Regions from separate parts of the Massilia sp. PWRC2 genome, predicted to be linked through region 2. Evidence: riboswitches for the same ligand, from Rfam matches in the RefSeq annotation. Region 2 holds a riboswitch; the other holds the start of a gene.
The links. Region 2 has a riboswitch for thiamine pyrophosphate ahead of ACP7BZ_RS00600 (TonB-dependent siderophore receptor). Riboswitches for the same ligand answer to the same signal wherever they lie in the genome.
Positions count from the first base shown of each region.

Region 1 (9,369 bases), 370 kb from region 2:
CGCGCGCTGGCGTCATTGGCTTCCAGGTCGAAAACGTGATGGCTTCGGTCGCTGCTGCCTGGGCCGTCAATCTGCCATGGGACGCCATCCGCGCCGGCCTGGCCAGCTTCGCTGGCGAATCGGACAACGCGCCCGGCCGCTTCAATGTATTTAACTATCGGGGCGCCACCGTGATCGCCGATTACGGCCACAATCCGGATGCCATCCAGGCGCTGGTCGGCGCCGTCGACGGCATGCCGGCCAAACGGCGCTCGGTGGTCATTTCCGGCGCCGGCGATCGGCGCGACGAAGACATCCGCCAGCAAACCGAAATCCTCGGCGCCGCCTTCGATGACGTGCTGCTCTACCAGGACCAGTGCCAGCGCGGCCGCGCCGACGGCGAAGTGGTGGCATTGCTGCGCCAGGGCTTGCAGGGCGCCGCGCGCACCAGCCATATCGATGAAATCAATGGCGAATTCGTCGCCATCGATACCGCGCTGGCGCGTCTGGCGGCCGGCGACCTGTGCCTGATCCTGATCGACCAGGTCGACGAGGCGCTGGCACACATCGCGGCGAAGGTGGCCGCCGGCTAGCTTGCAAGCCACGCTTGGGCTGGCGCAGTGCGCTGCCAGCCCAAGCGACTGATGCTGCTCCCCTGCCCTGTCAGGCGACCATCATGTCGCAACGCAATCACAAGGCATTGACCAAGGTGGCTGGCGCCGTCGCCCTGCTACCGCTGAGCTGGGCCTGAGGGCAGGCAAGACAGTTTCTGAACATCGGAATTTTCCCTCGAACAATTACTCGACAAAACCGCCATTCTGCGGACCTTTGTGTGTGCGGCAAAATAATGCGCACCAGCGCACCATCGATGCTCCTGACGTTACCTGGAGCAGCCATCATGATCGACACCGACACCGTAGAACCAGCGGTCATCAGCTCCGCCCATCTGCAGGCAGCCGCGCGCCTGCAGCAACCGCTGGCGGCGCTGGCCGAAGCGATGGACGCCGTCGAGCGCGTCGCCATGCAGGTCGGCCACTCGACCTATATGCAGCAACTGGTGGCCGAGCGGGCGCGCTACCAGCGTCTGCATGCGCTGAGCTATAACGCCGCCACCCTGGCCGCGACCCTGGCCACGCCCGGCTGCGTGCACCAGCTGCTGCAGCTGCTGGTGCCGACCCTGGTGTTCCCCGCCGCCACCCCGATGCAGGTCGACCTGAGCGGCGAGATGCTGCACCGCGCCCGCCGCCTGGCCGAATTGCACAAGGAAAATCTGCGCAAAATGATCGCCAGCGAGGCGCGCCGGCTGCAACTGGACACCGCGCCGGCCACCGACGGCACGTGCAGCGTCGCCGACGACACGCCGAGCTTGCAGCAGCAGCTCGATGCGGCGGCACCGCCGGCCTGAGGCACACTGCAGGCGCATGCCGACAGTGGTATTGAAGGCATTGGTGTAGAGTTGCCCTTACCATTTTAAGGAGCGCAGCATGACTACACCAACCACCATCGCACAACGCCGACTGGGCAGCCAGGGTCTGACGGTATCGGCCGTGGGCCTGGGCTGCATGGGCATGAGTACCGCCTATGGCGAGGCTGACCGCAGTGAATCGATCGCCACCCTGCAGCGCGCGATTGACCTGGGCGTGAATTTTTTCGACACGGCCGAAGTGTATGGGCCGTACACCAACGAGACCCTGCTCGGCGACGTATTCAAGGGGCGCCGCGACCAGGTCGTCATCGCCACCAAGTTCGGCTTTCGCATCGAGGAAGGCGTCAATACCGGCTTGAACAGCGATCCGGCGCACCTCCGCCGCGCCGTCGAAGGTTCGCTCAAACGCCTCGGCACCGACCACATCGACCTGCTCTACCAGCACCGCATCGATCCGCAGGTACCGATCGAAGAGGTGGTCGGGGCGATGGCCGAGCTGGTCCGTGAAGGCAAGGTGCGCTACCTCGGTTTGTCGGAAGCGGGGGTGGCCAATATCCGCCGCGCCCACGCGGTGCACCCGATCAGCGCGCTGCAAAGCGAGTACTCGCTGTGGGAGCGCAATCTGGAAGACGACGTCTTGCCCGTCCTGCGCGAACTGGGCATCGGCCTGGTGCCATTTAGCCCGCTGGGACGGGGCTTTTTGGCCGGTACCGCCAGGCGCGCCGAAGACTATCCGCCCAGCGACTTCCGCCACCTCGACCCGCGCCTGCAGGGCGCCAACTACGACGCCAACATGCAGGCGGCCGCCAGCGTGCGGGCGATCGCCGACGCCCATGGCGCCGCCCCCGGCCAGATCGCGCTGGCCTGGGTGCTGCGCCAGGGCGCCGACATCGTGCCGATTCCCGGCACCAAGCGGCGCAGCTATCTCGAGCAAAACATCGGCGCCCTCGCCATCACCCTCACTGACACCGACCTGGCCCAGCTCGACAGCGCGCTCGCCAGGGTCGCCGGTCCGCGCTACAACGCCGAGCGCATGGCCACCGTCGACCGCTAAGGACCACCAAGGACCACCAAGGACCACCAAGGACCACTAAGCATCGTGTCCACCGGCGCCGTCAAACAGGGCGCGGAACTGGCGCACCGCCGCCGCCGCCGACGGCGCCCCGTAGACGCTTGAAATGGCCGCCACCATGGCCGCGCCGCGCGCCACCAGCGGCGCCGCGTTGGCCGGCGTCATGCCGCCGATGACGACGGCCGGCAGCGTCACGGTGGCGCACGACCAGTCGACAATATCGGCCGCCGTCGTCACCGCGTACTGCTTGACGCGCGACGGATAAAAGCCGCCGTAGGCGACGTAACTTGCGCCCTCCCCGGCGGCGCGCAGCGCCAGCGCGCGCTCGCCATAACACGAGGCGCCGATGATGGCTTGATCGCCCAGCTGCGCGCGGGCTGCCGCCACGCTGGCATCACACCCTCCCACATGAACGCCATCAGCGCCCAGTTCCATGCACACATCGATGTGGTCATTGATAATCAAGGGCACAGCGTAGCGCCGGCACAGCGCCAGCAGCTGCGCGGCCTGCTGCAGGCGCAGGGCCGGGTCGGCGCCCTTGTGGCGGTACTGCAGCATGGCGACGCCGGCCTGCAGCGCCTGTTCGGTGCGCGCCAGCAGGGCGGCAGTGTCGTCCCAGTCCGGGGTAACCAGATATACACCGTTTATAGTATTCATATTAATGCGAGCGCCTCGCTTGAGACATCGGGAACGGGCAGCCAGCGCGCCGGGATACGCTGGCCGCTGGCGATCGAAAACGAGTCCGCCAGCGCCGCCTGGGTGTAGCGCTGGGCGCTGTCGAGGGCGCTGGCCATGGCGTCGCCGCAGGCCAGGCGGGCGCTAATTGCCGCTGCCAGCGTGCAGCCGCTGCCGTGAAAGGCGCCGGCCAGCCGCGGCCAGCGCCAGGCGCGCGCGCCGCCCGGGCCGAACCAATGGTTGAGCACCTGATTCTCGCCCGGACCAATGGCGTGGCCACCGGTGATCAGGACGTCGCCACGCCAGCGCTGGCGCAGCGCGGCTGCCTGCGCCGCCACCCCGCTGCAGCCGGCCAACAGCGCCGCCTCCGGCACATTTGGCGTCATCAAACTGGCCAGCGGCAGCAGCGGCTGCAACGCCGCCAGCGGCGAGAGCGGGTCGCCATGGCCGCTGCCGAGCACCGGATCGAGCACCACCGGCAGCGCCGGGTAGCGCGCGCGCAGCACCTTGATGACGCGGGCGATGGCAACGCCATTGGCGAGGCTGCCGACCATGCCCACCTTGACCGCGTGCACCTGCATCTTGGCCAGCAGCGCCATCGCCTGGCGTTCAACAAGGTCTGCCTCGGTGGGAACGACGGCGAACACGTGGTCGTTGTCCTGCACCGTGATGGCGGTGGCCACCGGCAGCGCGTGCGCCCCCAGCGCGGCAATGGCCAGCAGGTCAGCGGCCAGGCCGGCGCCGCCGCTGGGATCGAGGCCGGCAAACACCAGCACCGTGGGCCGGCTGTTATTCGGCGGTGCGCTCATGCCAGCATGCCCGTCAGCGGCGACGACGGCGCAGCGGCAAAGCGGCGCGCCATGCGCCCGGCCAGGCGCGCCTGCCGTCCCGCCTGCACCGCCAGCTTCATGGCGTGGGCCATGCGCAGCGGATCGGCGGCGCCGGCGATCGCCGTGTTCATCAGCACACCGTCGCAGCCGAGTTCCATGGCAATGGCGGCATCCGACGCCGTGCCAACGCCAGCGTCGACCAGCACCGGCACCTTGGCCTGCTCGATGATCAGCGACAGGTTCCACGGATTCAGAATGCCCATGCCGGAGCCGATCAACGAGGCCAGCGGCATGATCGCCACGCAGCCGATGTCTTCGAGCAGCCTGGCCTGGATCGGATCGTCGCTGCAATAGACCATCACATCAAAGCCGTCGCGCACCAGCGCTTCGGCAGCCTTGAGCGTTTCCGGCATGTGCGGGAACAGGGTGTGCTGGTCGCCCAGCACTTCGAGCTTGACCAGCTGGCGCCCACCCAGCAGCTCGCGCGCCAGCTGCAGGGTGTAGACAGCGTCGGCGGCCGTGTAGCAGCCGGCGCTGTTGGGCAGGATGGTAAATTGGTCTGGTGGCAGCACGTCGAGCAGGCTCGGTGCGTGCGGGTCCTGGCCGATATTGACGCGGCGGATGGCCACCGTGATGATGTCGGCGCCGGCGGCGATGGTGGCCTCGCGCGTTTGCGCCAGGTCGCGGTATTTGCCGCTGCCGACCAGCAGGCGTGAATTGTAGGAGACGCCGGCGATGGTGAGGCAGTCGGCCGGTTCAGTCGCGTTTGAGTAATGCATGGGGTGTCCTTGGATGGGGTTCATCAGCTTTTTTTGAAGCGGGTCAGCCGCCGCCGATGGCGCGCACGAGGTCGACGCAGTCGCCGGCAGCAATGCGCTGCAGCGGCCAGCGTGCGCGCGGCACCACCTGGCGGTTGACGGCCAGCGCCAGCGCCTGGTGCTGCATGGCCAGATGCTCGATCAGGTCGGCGAGGGTGCTGCCGGCTGCCAGCTGGCAGGCAGCGCCGTTGAGGATGAAATCAGTCGCGGGGGGCGATCCTGCCATGGCCAGCCTCATAGCTTCTGGTACAGCGCCGCGCCGCGCTTGACGAATTCAACCGCCTTGGTCTGCATGCCCTGCTCGAGCGCGGCGGCACCGGATATGCCCAGACCGGCGGCGTACTGGCGTACTTCCTGGGTGATCTTCATCGAACAGAAATGCGGTCCGCACATCGAACAGAAGTGCGCCACCTTGGCCGATTCCTTGGGCAGGGTTTCATCGTGAAACAGGCGCGCCTTGTCGGGATCGAGCCCGAGGTTGAACTGGTCGTCCCAGCGAAATTCGAAGCGTGCCTTGGACAGGGCGTTGTCGCGGATCTGCGCGCCCGGATGGCCCTTGGCCAGGTCGGCCACGTGGGCGGCGATTTTATAGGTGATGATGCCGTCCTTGACATCATCCTTGTTGGGCAGGCCCAGATGTTCCTTCGGCGTCACGTAACACAGCATGGCGGTACCGTACCAGCCGATGGTGGCGGCGCCGATGCCAGAAGTGATGTGATCGTAGCCGGGCGCGATGTCGGTCGTCAACGGGCCCAGCGTATAGAACGGCGCCTCCATGCACTGCTCGAGCTGCAGGTCCATGTTCTCGCGGATCAGGTGCAGCGGCACATGGCCGGGCCCTTCGATCATCACCTGCACATCATGGCGCCAGGCCACCTGGGTCAGTTCGCCCAGCGTTTTGAGCTCGGCTAACTGGGCTTCGTCGTTGGCGTCGAAAATCGAGCCCGGGCGCAGGCCGTCACCAAGGCTGAACGAAACGTCATATGCCTTCATGATCTGGCAGATCTCTTCGAAATGCGTGTAGAGGAACGATTCCTGGTGGTGCGCCAGGCACCACTTGGCCATGATGGAACCGCCGCGCGAGACGATGCCGGTCAGGCGTCTGGCCGTCATCGGCACGTAGCGCAGCAGCACGCCGGCGTGGATGGTGAAGTAATCGACGCCCTGCTCGGCCTGTTCGATCAGGGTGTCGCGAAAAATCTCCCAGCTCAAGTCTTCGGCCTTGCCGTTGACCTTTTCGAGCGCCTGATAGAGCGGCACGGTGCCGATCGGTACCGGGCTGTTACGGATCACCCACTCACGCGTTTCGTGAATGTGTTTGCCGGTCGACAGGTCCATGACATTGTCGGCGCCCCAGCGGATCGCCCAGGTCATCTTTTCGACCTCTTCGCCGATCGAGGACGTCACCGCCGAATTGCCGATATTGGCGTTGATCTTGACCAGGAAATTGCGGCCGATGATCATCGGTTCGACTTCCGGGTGATTGATGTTGGCGGGGATGATGGCGCGGCCGCGGGCGATTTCGGCCCGCACGAATTCGGCTGTGATATCGGCGGGCGTGGCGGCGCCAAACGACTGGCCCGGATGCTGGCGGCCCATCAGCTCGGCCATGCGTGCGCCGTTCGGGCCGGCGGCGCGCAGCTCGGCCAGGTATTCGCGGCGCCGGCCGTTTTCGCGGATGGCGACAAATTCCATTTCCGGCGTGATGATGCCGCGCCGCGCGTAGTGCAGCTGGGTGACGTTGGCGCCCGCACGCGCACGCCGCGGCAGGCGCTGCAACGCAAAGCGCATGGCGGCGGTGGCCGGGTCGGCGGCGCGCGCGGCGCCGTAGGCGGAGCTGGGGCCGCTCAGCTGCTCGGTATCGCCGCGCTCGACGATCCACGGGGTGCGCGGACACGGCAGGCCGGCCTGGATATCGATGGTGATGTCGGGATCGCTGTACGGTCCCGAGGTATCGTAGACGCAGACGGGCGGATTGGCTTCGGCGCCAAAGCCCTCGGCGGTGGCCGACTGGCTGATGGCGCGCATCGGCACGCGCACATCGCTGCGGCTGCCCTGCACATAGATCTTGCGCGAGTTCGGCAAGGGGGCGATGGCGGCAGCGTCGACGACGGCGGTGGAGGACAGGAACGGCGCGCTGCTGCTACCGGGCCGGGGTACAGATTGCGGTAACGGTTCAGTTAAAGATTGAGTTGCGGCTTGCGTTACGGAAGATGATACAGATGCAGTCACGGTTGGCTCCTTTGGATGACTCGAAACAAGGAGCCAGCAAAGGAGTGCGCAAGCACGGCATGCAGCCGCGATCACGTTGCTTCCCTTCGCTGGCATTACCCAGATCAGGTTCGAAGGGTGTTTCTCACCCGCGCCACGCATGTGCGTGTTGCAGGACCCCTAGCGTTTGCCGCACGATGCGGCAGGCTCGATTCTAAGCGCATTTGAAACAAAGCCACAAGCGCTGCGCTGAATTATTTTTCGCCAGGCATGTGCGCGACGATGAGCACGTCTCACCTTTTCACAAAACAATGTTGGCCTGAAAAAGTTGCGATGGGGTGAGAAGAATTCCTACAACACGCGCAAAAATCTTCCTACACGGTCGGCCTGCAGCCTGCCCTACCATGAACTTCCTTAGCAACGCGACTGCATCAATGGCGCTGCTTCGATACCATCTATTGACCACAGGAGATCAGCATGGCAACGAATAATCAAGGCGGGAATAAATCCGGCAACGATCAGAAATCGACGAATAATCAGGGCAGCCAGAGCACTCAGGGCACTCAGGATAAGCAGGGCAGCCAGGGCAAACAAGGCAGCGGCAGCAGCCAAAGTAGCGGCGACACCAGCAACCGCGGCTTTGCATCGATGGACCCGGACCGGCAGCGTGAAATCGCCGCCGAAGGTGGCCGCGCAGCGCACGCCTCCGGCCATGCGCACGAGTTCACCTCCGAAGAGGCGCGCAAGGCTGGCTCGATGAGCCACAAGAACGATGGCAGTGAGCAAAGCGGCAGTAGCGGCAGTAGCGGCAGTGCCAGCAAATCGTCCGGCGGTTCCAGCGGTTCCAGCGGCACCAGTGATACCGGCAGTTCTAAAGCCGGCAGCGGGTCGGGCGGCGGCCGTTCCAAATAAGCGGGTGGGCACCACTGAGTTCACCTTCGGGACAACGACCTGACGGCACCAGTCCCCTTGCTGCAGGCGCCAGCAGAAGAGGGACTGGCAGCGCCGGTGCCTGTCCCAATTTGCCTCAATCGAACGTCCTCATCGCGCAGCGCCTGGCGCACCGGCGCCGTTGACGATGCCCGCCACAAAATCACGATACGTGCGCAGCGGCCGTCCCAGGATCGCCGTCAGCCGGGCGCGGTCGCCAGACCCCGGCAGCATGCCGTCGCTGACAAAGCGCGCCGTCATCAGCCGCATTTCATAGGCCATCCAGTGCGGCAGGAACTGGCGCAGCGTTTGTTCGAACGGAGCGGTGTCATCGCCGCCATACACAACCGGCCGGCCCAGCAGCTCAGCCCAGACAGCGGCCGCATCCGCGCCCGTCAAGGTGTCGGCTCCGACTACGTTGATATGCTCGGTCGGCAGCGGGCGGGTGGCGCGGTCGCGGTGGATCAGCTCGATGGCGGCCAGTTCCGCGAGGTCACGCGTGTCGATCATCGCCAGGCCCTTCGCGCCAATCGGCATCGGATAGACCCCGTGCCCCAGCACCGTATCGCGCACAGTCAGATCGTTTTGCATGAAATACGCCGGGCGCAAAATGGTCGCGCTAAACCCCATCTGCTCGATCATGCGCTCGACCCCGAACTTGACGGCAAAGTGCGGCACGTTGACGTAACGGTCGCTGTGCATGACGGACAGGTAGACCAGCCGCTGCACACCCGCCTCGCGCGCCAGGTTCAGCACCGTCAGTGCCTGGGTAAATTCATCGGCGGCCACTGCATTGAGCAAAAACAGGCTGGAGACGCCAGCGAGCGCGCGCCGCAAGGCATCGGGTGCCAGCAGCTCGCCCTGCACCAGTTCGACACTGGCCGGCAGATGGGCCTTGGCAGGATCGCGCACCAGCGCGCGCACGGCGACGCCGCGCCCGAGCAGTTGATCAACGACCTGGCGGCCGACTGCGCCGGTGGCGCCAATAACGAGTGTACTCATGATGAACTCCTTGGTAGGGTGGGTAAAACGGTCAAAGGTGAAGCAGTGAAACCATGGTAGTCATTCCAATTCGAAGCCGAAAGACGGTAAAATTAAACAGACTGTCTCAGTGGTGGAACATATGGATATGCAAGCGCTGGTCGATTTCAACCTGGTGGCCCGCCACGGCGGCGTCGGCCGCGCCGCGCGCGCCAGCGGACGGCCGAAGGCCACCCTGTCGCGGCGCGTGGTCGAACTCGAGAGCAGCCTCGGACTGCGGCTGTTCGAGCGCGGCGCGCGCACCCTCAAGCTGACCGAGGAAGGCCAGGCGCTGTACCAGCGCACCTCGTTGCTGCTGCGCGAAATCGACGAGACGGCGGCGGCGCTCACCGAGGGCGCCGGCCAGCCGCGCGGCCGCCTGCGCATCAGCGCGCCGCTGCTGTTTTC
Region 1 is NZ_JAFCUW010000001.1:495,574-504,942, forward strand. It holds gene cphA (cyanophycin synthetase) at 1-572, shown strand, start outside; gene ACP7BZ_RS02200 (hypothetical protein) at 878-1,384, shown strand; gene ACP7BZ_RS02205 (aldo/keto reductase) at 1,464-2,459, shown strand; gene thiE (thiamine phosphate synthase) at 2,496-3,125, opposite strand; gene thiD (bifunctional hydroxymethylpyrimidine kinase/phosphomethylpyrimidine kinase) at 3,131-3,961, opposite strand; gene ACP7BZ_RS02220 (thiazole synthase) at 3,958-4,761, opposite strand; gene thiS (sulfur carrier protein ThiS) at 4,805-5,026, opposite strand; gene thiC (phosphomethylpyrimidine synthase ThiC) at 5,035-6,927, opposite strand; TPP riboswitch at 7,097-7,203, opposite strand; gene ACP7BZ_RS02235 (KGG domain-containing protein) at 7,489-7,923, shown strand; gene ACP7BZ_RS02240 (NmrA family NAD(P)-binding protein) at 8,053-8,943, opposite strand; gene ACP7BZ_RS02245 (LysR family transcriptional regulator) at 9,065-9,369, shown strand, end outside.
Region 1: another riboswitch for thiamine pyrophosphate. It lies ahead of thiC (phosphomethylpyrimidine synthase ThiC); the one in region 2 lies ahead of ACP7BZ_RS00600 (TonB-dependent siderophore receptor).

Region 2 (9,369 bases):
CTGAAATCCACGCCAGCGTGGTGGCCAGCACCCAGCGGTCGATGACGCCGGCGCGCCCGCTTTTCTCGGCGGCGGCAATGATCGGGCCAGCGGTGGTGACGCTGCCGTCGCGCTCGCGCATGCGCAGCAGCACCTCGAAATTGAGCGAGTCATGGGGCGACTTGAGCGACATTATCGGCTGCATTTCGAGGAACATGCCCTCGGTGGCATTGATCGACGCCAGCCGCGCCACCAGCGACAGTTCGGCTTCGCGCTCGTGGAAGGCAGCGGCGTTGCGCTCGTACACCACCAGGCCGTCGCGCCGTCCCAGCTTTGCTTCGCGGCAGGCGCGGTCGGCGGTAGAAACGGCGTCCTTCATCTGCATGCCGGCCGACACTTCGATCAGGCCGACCGAGCCACGCACCGTAAACGCCTTGTCGCCGACCCGGTACGGGGTGTTGCCGATGCGCTCGACGATGCCGCGGCAAATCAGCGAGGCCAGCGGAATGGCAGTGTCGGGCATGACGATGACGAATTCGTCGCCGCCCACGCGGCCAATTTGCTGGCCGCCAGCGAGCATGGTGGCCATCCGTTCGCACACCTGCTTGAGCACTTCGTCACCAGCGCCGTGGCCAAACAAATCATTGATCAGCTTGAAGCGGTCGAGGTCGATATAGGCCAGCGCCACCGGTTTGCCGCCCGCATGCGCGCCGGTTGCATTGGCAAACATTTTTTCGATACCGCGGCGGTTGAAGACCTTGGTCAGCGGGTCATTATTGGCCATGAAGCGCAGCTGTTCGGTGGCCTTGGTCTGCTCCGTCACATCCTGCAGCACCCCTTCGATGCGGCCGCGCGCGAGAATGGCGCGCACCATGAAGCGGCGCTGGCCGTCGCGGTCGGTGATTTCCAGTTCGGCGTCGGCCTGGCGGTTGACCATCTCGTGCAACTGGCGCCAGACGGCATCTTCGAAAAACTGGTTCCAGCGCGTGCGGGTGAGCACGATCGGCGCACCGAGCATTTTTTGCAGGGCCGGATTGGCGCTGAGGAAGTGGCCGTACAGGTCCAGCGTGAACAGGCCGACCGGCATGGCGCTGTAGGTATGTTCCAGCTCAGCCTGGGCATCGATGCGCTGTTCAATTTCAGCGCGCATCTGCTCGGCCACCGCCAGCGCCGCCAGCAGGCTCGAGGCCAGCGCCGCCGTCACCGAATTGATCACCCCGGTCAGTTCGCGCATGCCGAAGGCTGCGGCCAGCACTTCGGCCAGCGACGCCACAAACGTCACGGCGAACGAGGCAGCGATCCACGACGCCACCCGCGTGCGCGACTTGAACATGATGCTCACCAGGCCCAACGTGGTAATCGAGCAGCCGACCACCATGATGGCCCACAGGATCGGCAGGAACACGCGGTACGGCAGCAGCACGGCGCCCACCAGCATGGGCAGGCAGCACCACTGCATGGCGCGCATCGCCAGCCGGTAGCGCGAATGGCGGAAATTTTCTTGTAGCAGGCTCTGGTACAGGGTCAAGGTACACAGGCCGTACAGGGTAATGGTCAGCGCGCGGCTGATCAACAGCCAGTTTTCCGGCACCACCTGCCCCAGCCACTGGATATCCCAGCCGGCCGACAGCGCACCGACCCGTAAATTGAGGATCAGCCAGGCGGCGAACAGCACGTACAGGCGCTGGCGGTTGATGGCGGCGGTAATCAGGACGAACAGCGCCAGCACGATCATGCCGCCGTCGAGCAAGCCCGACTTGCGGTGGTAGTGCTCGACCGACAGTTCGAACTGCTTGTCGGGCCACTGCAGCGCGGTGAGACGGGCGGGACCGATGAACGACGCCCGGCACAGCACGTGTGGCGGCGGCAGGGGCATTTGCAACACAAAGCCGGACTTGACGACCGATAGCGCCAGGTAGGCCGCGCTGCGGGTGGCCTGGCCGATCATTTGTAAATTGTCGGCATCCCAGCACGCCATTTCCACCGCGTGGCGAGAAGGAAATTCGACGACCACATGCTGGCCAGGGCGTGGCACGGTGTGGAAATCAAACCACACCGGCGCTTCCGACAACTGGGTGTCGAAGGTCGACAGCAGCTCTTTCTGTTGCAGGGCACTGAGGGCGGCGTCCGGCGTCTGCGCCACCCCGGTATGGGGCGCGACCCGCATCACCAGGGCCACTTCACCGCCGGTGGCGTACTGGTTTTGCCACATCAGCAGGGCGATCATTGAAATGAGCGCAATGCCAATGGGCACAAGGTAAAACGAGAATAGCCGCAAGGCCGCATCGAGTCCACGCTGCGCCAGCAGGGACAAGCGTGAGTGTGAAATGGGCAGCAACTTTTGCATGGAACGGAATCTGTTAACTGGACGGACGGCGGGAACGCTCCCCCCATCAATCTGCCAGCATACAGGCAACAAGTGATGGGATGCAACATTTCACGCACAACCCTCTAACACTGATGCAATTCCGACAATGCGCAGACTGGCCCCTCAGCGCTTATTAATACGACACAATTTCACCAGCGACAGAGTGCGAACCACTGCCCAGCCCATGTCAAACTCATACCATTTTTCCGACAGCTTGGCCGAGCCAGGACGCGCATGATGATTGTTATGCAACTCTTCACCGCAAAATATGAGTCCCAGAGGAAACAAATTGCGCGAGTGGTCTTTGGTATCGTGGTTGCGGTAGCCTGCCGTGTGCGCCAGGCCATTGATAAAGCCGGAAGCCCAGAACGGCAGCGCGAGAATTTGCAGCAGCCACACCAGCGCACCGGCACCGGCGCCAAATACCAGCATTTCGATCAGCAGGAACAGCGGCGCCCCCTTGTAACGGTGGATCACGTACAGGTGGCGGTCGAGCCAGTCTTCCTTGATGCCGACGCCGTAGAGGTTGACCAGCGCTTCGTTACGCGCAGCTTTGCGGTACAACAGGGTGCCGCGCGTGAGCAGCGCCCATAAACCGTGGATCTGCGGGCTGTGCGGATCGTCTTCGGTGTCGCACTTGGCATGGTGCTTGCGGTGCACCGCCACCCACTGGCGGGTGGTGACGCCTACCGTGGTCAGCCAGATCCACAGCCGAAAGCAGTGGCACAGCAGCGGATGAAAGGTGATCGCCCGGTGCGTCATGCTGCGGTGCAGGTAGAGGCTGACAGCGGCCGAGGTCAGCTGCATCGATACGAGCACGATCAGCGCGCCCTGCCATACATTAATATGAATCAAACCAGAAAACATGGAAACTCCGTCGACAATTCAAGAAGGAAACCGGCAGTGCATCAAACGCCGGCAAAGCTGTGCTCGCGCAAGCGGGCCAGCTCGGGCACGAAGTCGGGTACACAGTCGGGCGCCACGCTGCGCGACAGGTGCAGCGCCAGTTTCTTGCCGATATCGATGTCGGGATGCTGGGTCTGCTTGAAGAATTTCAGCAGCGGGTGGCCGGCGGCACTCCAGCGCGCTTCGCCGGTGGCAATTTCAAACGCCATCACGCGGTGCGCGATATTGCCCACGTGATGCAGCGGCACGTAGGCCTTGTCGTCAAACACGTCGCGGAACATCAGTTGCTCATACTGGCGGTCGATCGGCGCACGGCCGGTGACGATGGCATGCTCGATGTGCTGCTGTTCGCAGTACTCGAAGCACGCCTTGATCAGCGCAATTTTGACCAGCCGGCCCACGCGTCCCTCATCGATGCCCAGTCGCGTCACTTCGGCCAGACGCGCGCCACGCAGCCAGTGGGGCAACACGATCGACTGCTCGACGTGCAGCGGGCCCTGCAGATTGGTCTGGATGCGGGTGCTGCCCAGCGGCGAGCCGTCGAGCTTCGATTCGGCCAGCAGGACGATGCTGTCGTCGTCATAGTCGCAAGCTTCCGGCAACACCAGGGTGGCGGCAAAGGCCGGCACGTGGCGGGCATAGGCAGCATGGCGCACCTGCACGGCCTTGCGCATATCGTCGGCGGTCTCGACCCGCTTGATGGTAAACGGCAGGCGTTCAACATACGCCTGTCCGGCAAGGCGCTGATCGCGCGCCATTGCGGACATTAGGGGCGCGGCGCTGGACGGGGTTGGGGTCACTGCGAATTGCTGTTCCATCGAAAACTCCTTGAGAAAAGATAAATTCCGTTTTATCAATTATCAATCTTCCAACCGTTATCAATTTGGCGAGAAAGCTGGGTTTTCGGTGTCAGTTTAAGCAATATAGATATCGTTGCCCGTGTGAAATTAATTATTGGCTTGCAAGATCCGACCGTGTTTGGCGGCACCGATTGTGGCGGCACCCATTGCCAGCAATCGAGCGCGCAACAAAAAGCCGCGGCAAGCCGCGGCCCCTTGCACAGCCAGCGCGACCTTAAAAACCAGGCGGCCGCTCGCGCACCACGCCAGCGGCGCGCTCGAGCGCCAGGCCGGCGTTGGCCAGCGTGCCCTCGTCAAACAGGCGACCGATCAGGGTGACGCCGTGCGGCACCTGGCGCGGCGTGGCAAAGGTCGGCGCCGGGTTGGCCGGATCGGGGGCCCAGTCACTCCTGGCCTGCTGCACCGCCACCGTGCCGGTGCGCAGCGTCAATGAGGGGTGGCCGGTGAAGTTCGAAATGGTCAGCATCTCGTCGCGCAGCGATGGCACCAGCAGCACGTCGACACTGCTGAAAATGCGCGCCATTTCCAGCGCCACCTTGCGGCGCAGGCGGTCAGCCTGGACAAAATCGGCGGCCGACAAAAAGCGCGCCTGGCGCAGCAGGTTCGGCCAGGCGTCGGCCACCTGCGCCTTGAGCTGATCAAAACGGCCATCGGCCGCCCAGTCTTCGAACGCCGCCGCCGCTTCGGCGAACAGCACCGTATTGAGGCTCTGGTAAGGCCAGTCGGGCAAGCTCACCGGCACTGCCTGCATGCCGGCCTTGACCGCCATCTCGAGGGCGGCGCGGTCGACATCGAGTGCCGGCGCTTCGTTCATCCAGTGGGGGAAATAACCGATTTTCAAGCCGCGCACGCTGGCGCCCGCCTCAAAATGCAGGGGCACATCGACGCTGGCGACATCGCCGCCATCGGCGCCGTTGATCGCCGCCAGCACCAGCATGGCGTCTTCGACCCCGCGCGTCATCGGGCCGAGCTTGTCGAGCGACCAGCACAAGGTCATCGCGCCCGTGCGCGCCACCCGGCCGTAGGTCGGACGCAAGCCGGTAACGCCACAACGCATGGCCGGGCTGACGATGCTGCCACCCGTTTCGCTGCCGATCGAAAAGGCCACCAGGCCGGCCGCCGTCGCCGCGCCGGGGCCGGCGCTGGAACCGGAGGCGCCCTCTTCGAGCAGCCACGGATTCATGGTCTGGCCGCCGAACCAGATATCGTTCAAGGCCAGCGCGCCCAGGCTCAGCTTGGCGATCAGCACGGCGCCGGCGGCGTTCAGGCGCGCCACCACGGCGCTGTCGGCGGCCGGCACGCGATTGCGCAGGGGCTCGGCGCCCCAGGTGGTGGCGATGTTGGCGGTGTCGAGCAAGTCTTTGACGCCGTACGGGATGCCGTGCAACGGGCCGCGGTACTTGCCGGCGGCGATTTCGCGATCGGCCAGGCGGGCCCGCGCAATGGCGTGCTCGGCGGTGACGGTGATGACGCTGCGCAGCTTTGGATCGAGGCGGGCAATGCGCGCCAGATAAATAGTGGTGAGCCGCTCGGCGCTGAGCACGCGCGTGGCGATCCAGCGCGACAGGCTGGTGACGGGGGCAAAGGCGATGTCCTCGTCGCGCGCGGGCAGGCTGGCAGCGGCCGGCGCACTGCGGCTAAAGCGCGCACTCTGGCGCAGCAGGCTGGTGGGCATGCCTGGCAGCAGCGGCCGCCACACGGTGGCAGGCGCCACCTCGGCGCCGATGCTCACCTTGTTCGGTCCGGTGCGCCGCTCCTGCAAGGCGGCCATCGACACCCGCCAGCTGCCCGCCGCCTGTGCCCGCTGGGCGGGTGTAAGGGTCACCTGCATCAGCTTTTCCGCTTCGGCAAAGGTCGCCGGCGACACTTCTGGCCCGGCCGCTGCGGTCGCCCCGAAGGTGGGCGGCGCGCCCGGTGGCGCTGCCGGTCCGGTCTGGCCGCTGGCACGCGCCAGGGTGGAGGCGGCCAGCAGGCCAAGGGGGGCTTTGATGAGGAAGTCGCGGCGTATCGTCATGGTTGCATTCGCAGAAGGAAAAGTGAGACAGCAAGTGAGCCAGCAAGTGAGGCAATCGGAAAAGACATCGAGCATTTCTGGTTCGCAAGAAATGACGCATGAGGGTAGCACTTCCGGTAGCACTTCGGGTAGCACTTTGACATTACCAGCAATCGACTAAATTGTTTCCCATGTTTGCAGTACGGCTGCGCCGGCGCCAAACACGCCTCGAGCGCCGCTTCGCCGGCCAGAGGTAGCGGCGCTCACTCCAGTCCGGGCATGCGCGGTAACACAGGTGGCGCTGGTCACTGGCCGCTGAACACTGCAAAAAGCGTTGCCGCCCGCTGTCAGACAGGTCGATGCCGACAGCACTGGCGTGAAAAGCGCCCGGCTGCGCCAGATTTCAAACAGGTGCCGCCCCGGCCTACCGGTCAAGCGCCGCATAGTGGCGGAAGATGCCCTCTTCATTAAACGGGATGCGCCGCTTCGAATTGAGGTAGCGGGCAAGCGCCGGCCGCGCCGCCACCTGTGCGCACAACTGCAGCAGGCGCGGATGCTCGCCATCGAGGCGCGCCATCGCCGCCGGAAAGGCGTAGCGCAAGCCTTCGACCAGCTGGAACAGCGAGAGGTCGGCGTAACTCAGGCGGCTGCCCAGCAGGTAACCGCCCTTGCCCGCCAGCGCCAGCACGCCTTCAAAATAATCGAGGAACTTGGGAATGCGCCCGTTCACAAAGGCGGCAGCGCGCTTTTTGGCGGCGCCACTTTGCGCCTCGTAGGTCAGGTCGACCGAGATGGGGTGATGGGTGTCGTGGGCCTCGGCGACGACATCGGCAATGGTCAGCTGCAACTGGTTGACCCACAGGCGGCCACGCTGTGCGCGCGGCGCCAGGCCGTGGGCGCCGCCGATAAACTGCAGGATGTTGGCGACCTGGCCGAGCGTCTGTTCGCCGGCCACCAGGAACGGCGGCGCATACGATGGCGTCGGCCCCTGCGCCATTTTTTTGATCAATTTGTCGACCCCGTTCTTGCCGCGTGCAACGTCCGTGTAAGGCACCTGCGCCTCTTCGAGTGCCAGCCGGACAAATTCGCCGCGGCCCTGGATGGTCGGCCAGTAATACAGTTGGTAGTGCATGCGCGCTCCCGTGCAGTGGATTCAAGACTTTCAGTATGTTGCAATTTCAAAAACAGTGGCGCGCCATGCTACTCTGCTGCCACCGCCCATGCCTGCAGGCGCGGACCACACTTCAGGGAGAACCGCATGTTGAAAAAAATCGCGCTCGGCGTCCTCGCCATTCTCATCGTCATCCTGCTGATGGCAGCGATGAAGCCCAACACCTTCAGCGTCTCGCGCTCGGCCACGATCGCCGCACCGCCGGAAAAAATCGCCGCCCTGATTACCGATTTTCACCAGTGGCAAAGCTGGTCGCCGTGGGAAAACCTCGACCCCGCCATGCAGCGCAGCTTCAGCGGCGCCGCCAGCGGCAAGGGCGCCGTCTATCGGTGGCAGGGCAACAAGGAAGTCGGCAGCGGCCGCATGGAAATCGTCGAGGCGGCGTCGCCGGCGCGCACGGTGATCAAGCTTGACTTCATTGAACCGTTCGCTGCCAGCAACCTCACGGAATTTTCACTGAAGGCCGACGGCGATCATCAGGGCGGCACCATCGCCACCTGGACTATGACGGGGCCGACGCTGTTCGTCACCCGCCTGATGACGGTGTTCGTCAGCATGGATGCGCTGATCGGCAAGGACTTCGAACGTGGCCTGGCGCGCCTGAAAAAGGCCGCCGAAGGGGCGCCGCCAGCGCAATAACTGGCACAGCCGGCAGTGGCCACACCAGCGCGGCCCGTACTGGCAAAACTGACCGCGGTCAATTTGACGTTCTTGTTGTCCGTGCTATGATCCGCCTTCGCTAGGGGTCCTGGAACTTGTTTCCGGGTGAGAAATACCCTCCGTACCTGATCTGGATAATGCCAGCGAAGGAAAGCGCAAAGCAGGTCCCCCTCTTTTGTTCGCTCCTCCCGTTTGGCTCCGGTTTTATTGATTGCGCTGGCCATCCGGCGCAGAACAACGAGCAAACACATGTCATCAGCACACTTGAAGTACAGCGTCGTCGCCCTCGCCGTCATGCAGGCCTGCGCCAGCACGGCGCAGGCCCAGAGCAGCGCCACAAGTCCGGCAGCGCCGATCGCCGAAGTGATCATCAAGGGCGAACGCGGCGCCGCCGCCGAGCGCGCCCGTATCGGCGGCTTCGGCGAAGCAGCGCTGCTGCAGACGCCGGTCTCGGTCACCGTCATCGATCAGCAAAAGCTGCAAGACTTCAGCATCCGCAACGCCACCGAAGCGATGGCCTACGATGCCAGCGTCAGCGACGCCTACAACGCCGTCGGTTACGCCGAAAATTTTTCGATCCGCGGTTTTAATCTCGATAACACCTCGAGTTATCGCAAGGATGGCCTGGCGATCCCCGGCGACACCCAGATCCCGCTGGAAAACAAGGAGCGCATCGAAGTGCTCAAGGGCCTGGCCGGCTTGCAGGCGGGGGTGGCGGCGCCTGGCGGCATCATCAACTTCGTCACCAAGCGTCCCACCAATGCCGAGCTGCGCAGCGCCACCGTCGAAGTGCGCGAGCGCGGCACCGTCTACGGCGCCATCGATGTGGGCGGCCGCTTCGAGGACCGCCGCTTCGGCTACCGCATCAACGCCGCCGCCGAAAAGCTGCGTTCCTATGTCAAGGGCGCCGATGGCGAACGCCAGTTCATCTCTGGCGCCTTCGACTGGCAAATCAGCCCGGACGCGCTGCTGCAAATCGATGCCGACACCCAGCACAAGTCGCAGCTGACGGCGCCCGGCTACCAGCTCATTGCCGGCGTCACTCTGCCGACCAAGGTATCGCAAACGCTGCTGCTCAACGACCAGCCGTGGGCGCGCCCGGTCGACACCCGCTCGACCAACCTCGCTGCCAAATTGAGTTACCGCCTGAGCGACGCCGTCAACCTCGAAGCGGCCGTCAACAAGCACTGGTTCAAGCGCGACGACTACACCGCGTTCCCGTATGGCTGCTCGAACGAAGGCGCCGGCTTTTATCCGGGCTTTTGCCGCAATGGCGACTACGACGTCTACGACTACCAGAGCGCTGGCGAAACCAAGACCCCGCTGGGCGCCGAAGTACTGCTGCATGCGCGCTTTGCCAGCGGCGCCGTGCGCCACGAACTGAGCACCGGCGTATCGGTGTTCACGCGGCGCGACATGGCCGGCGACTATG
Region 2 is NZ_JAFCUW010000001.1:121,612-130,980, forward strand. It holds gene ACP7BZ_RS00570 (putative bifunctional diguanylate cyclase/phosphodiesterase) at 1-2,326, opposite strand, end outside; gene ACP7BZ_RS00575 (fatty acid desaturase) at 2,471-3,214, opposite strand; gene ACP7BZ_RS00580 (hypothetical protein) at 3,256-4,071, opposite strand; gene ACP7BZ_RS00585 (amidase) at 4,328-6,127, opposite strand; gene ACP7BZ_RS00590 (glutathione S-transferase) at 6,531-7,238, opposite strand; gene ACP7BZ_RS00595 (SRPBCC family protein) at 7,365-7,916, shown strand; TPP riboswitch at 8,009-8,106, shown strand; gene ACP7BZ_RS00600 (TonB-dependent siderophore receptor) at 8,187-9,369, shown strand, end outside.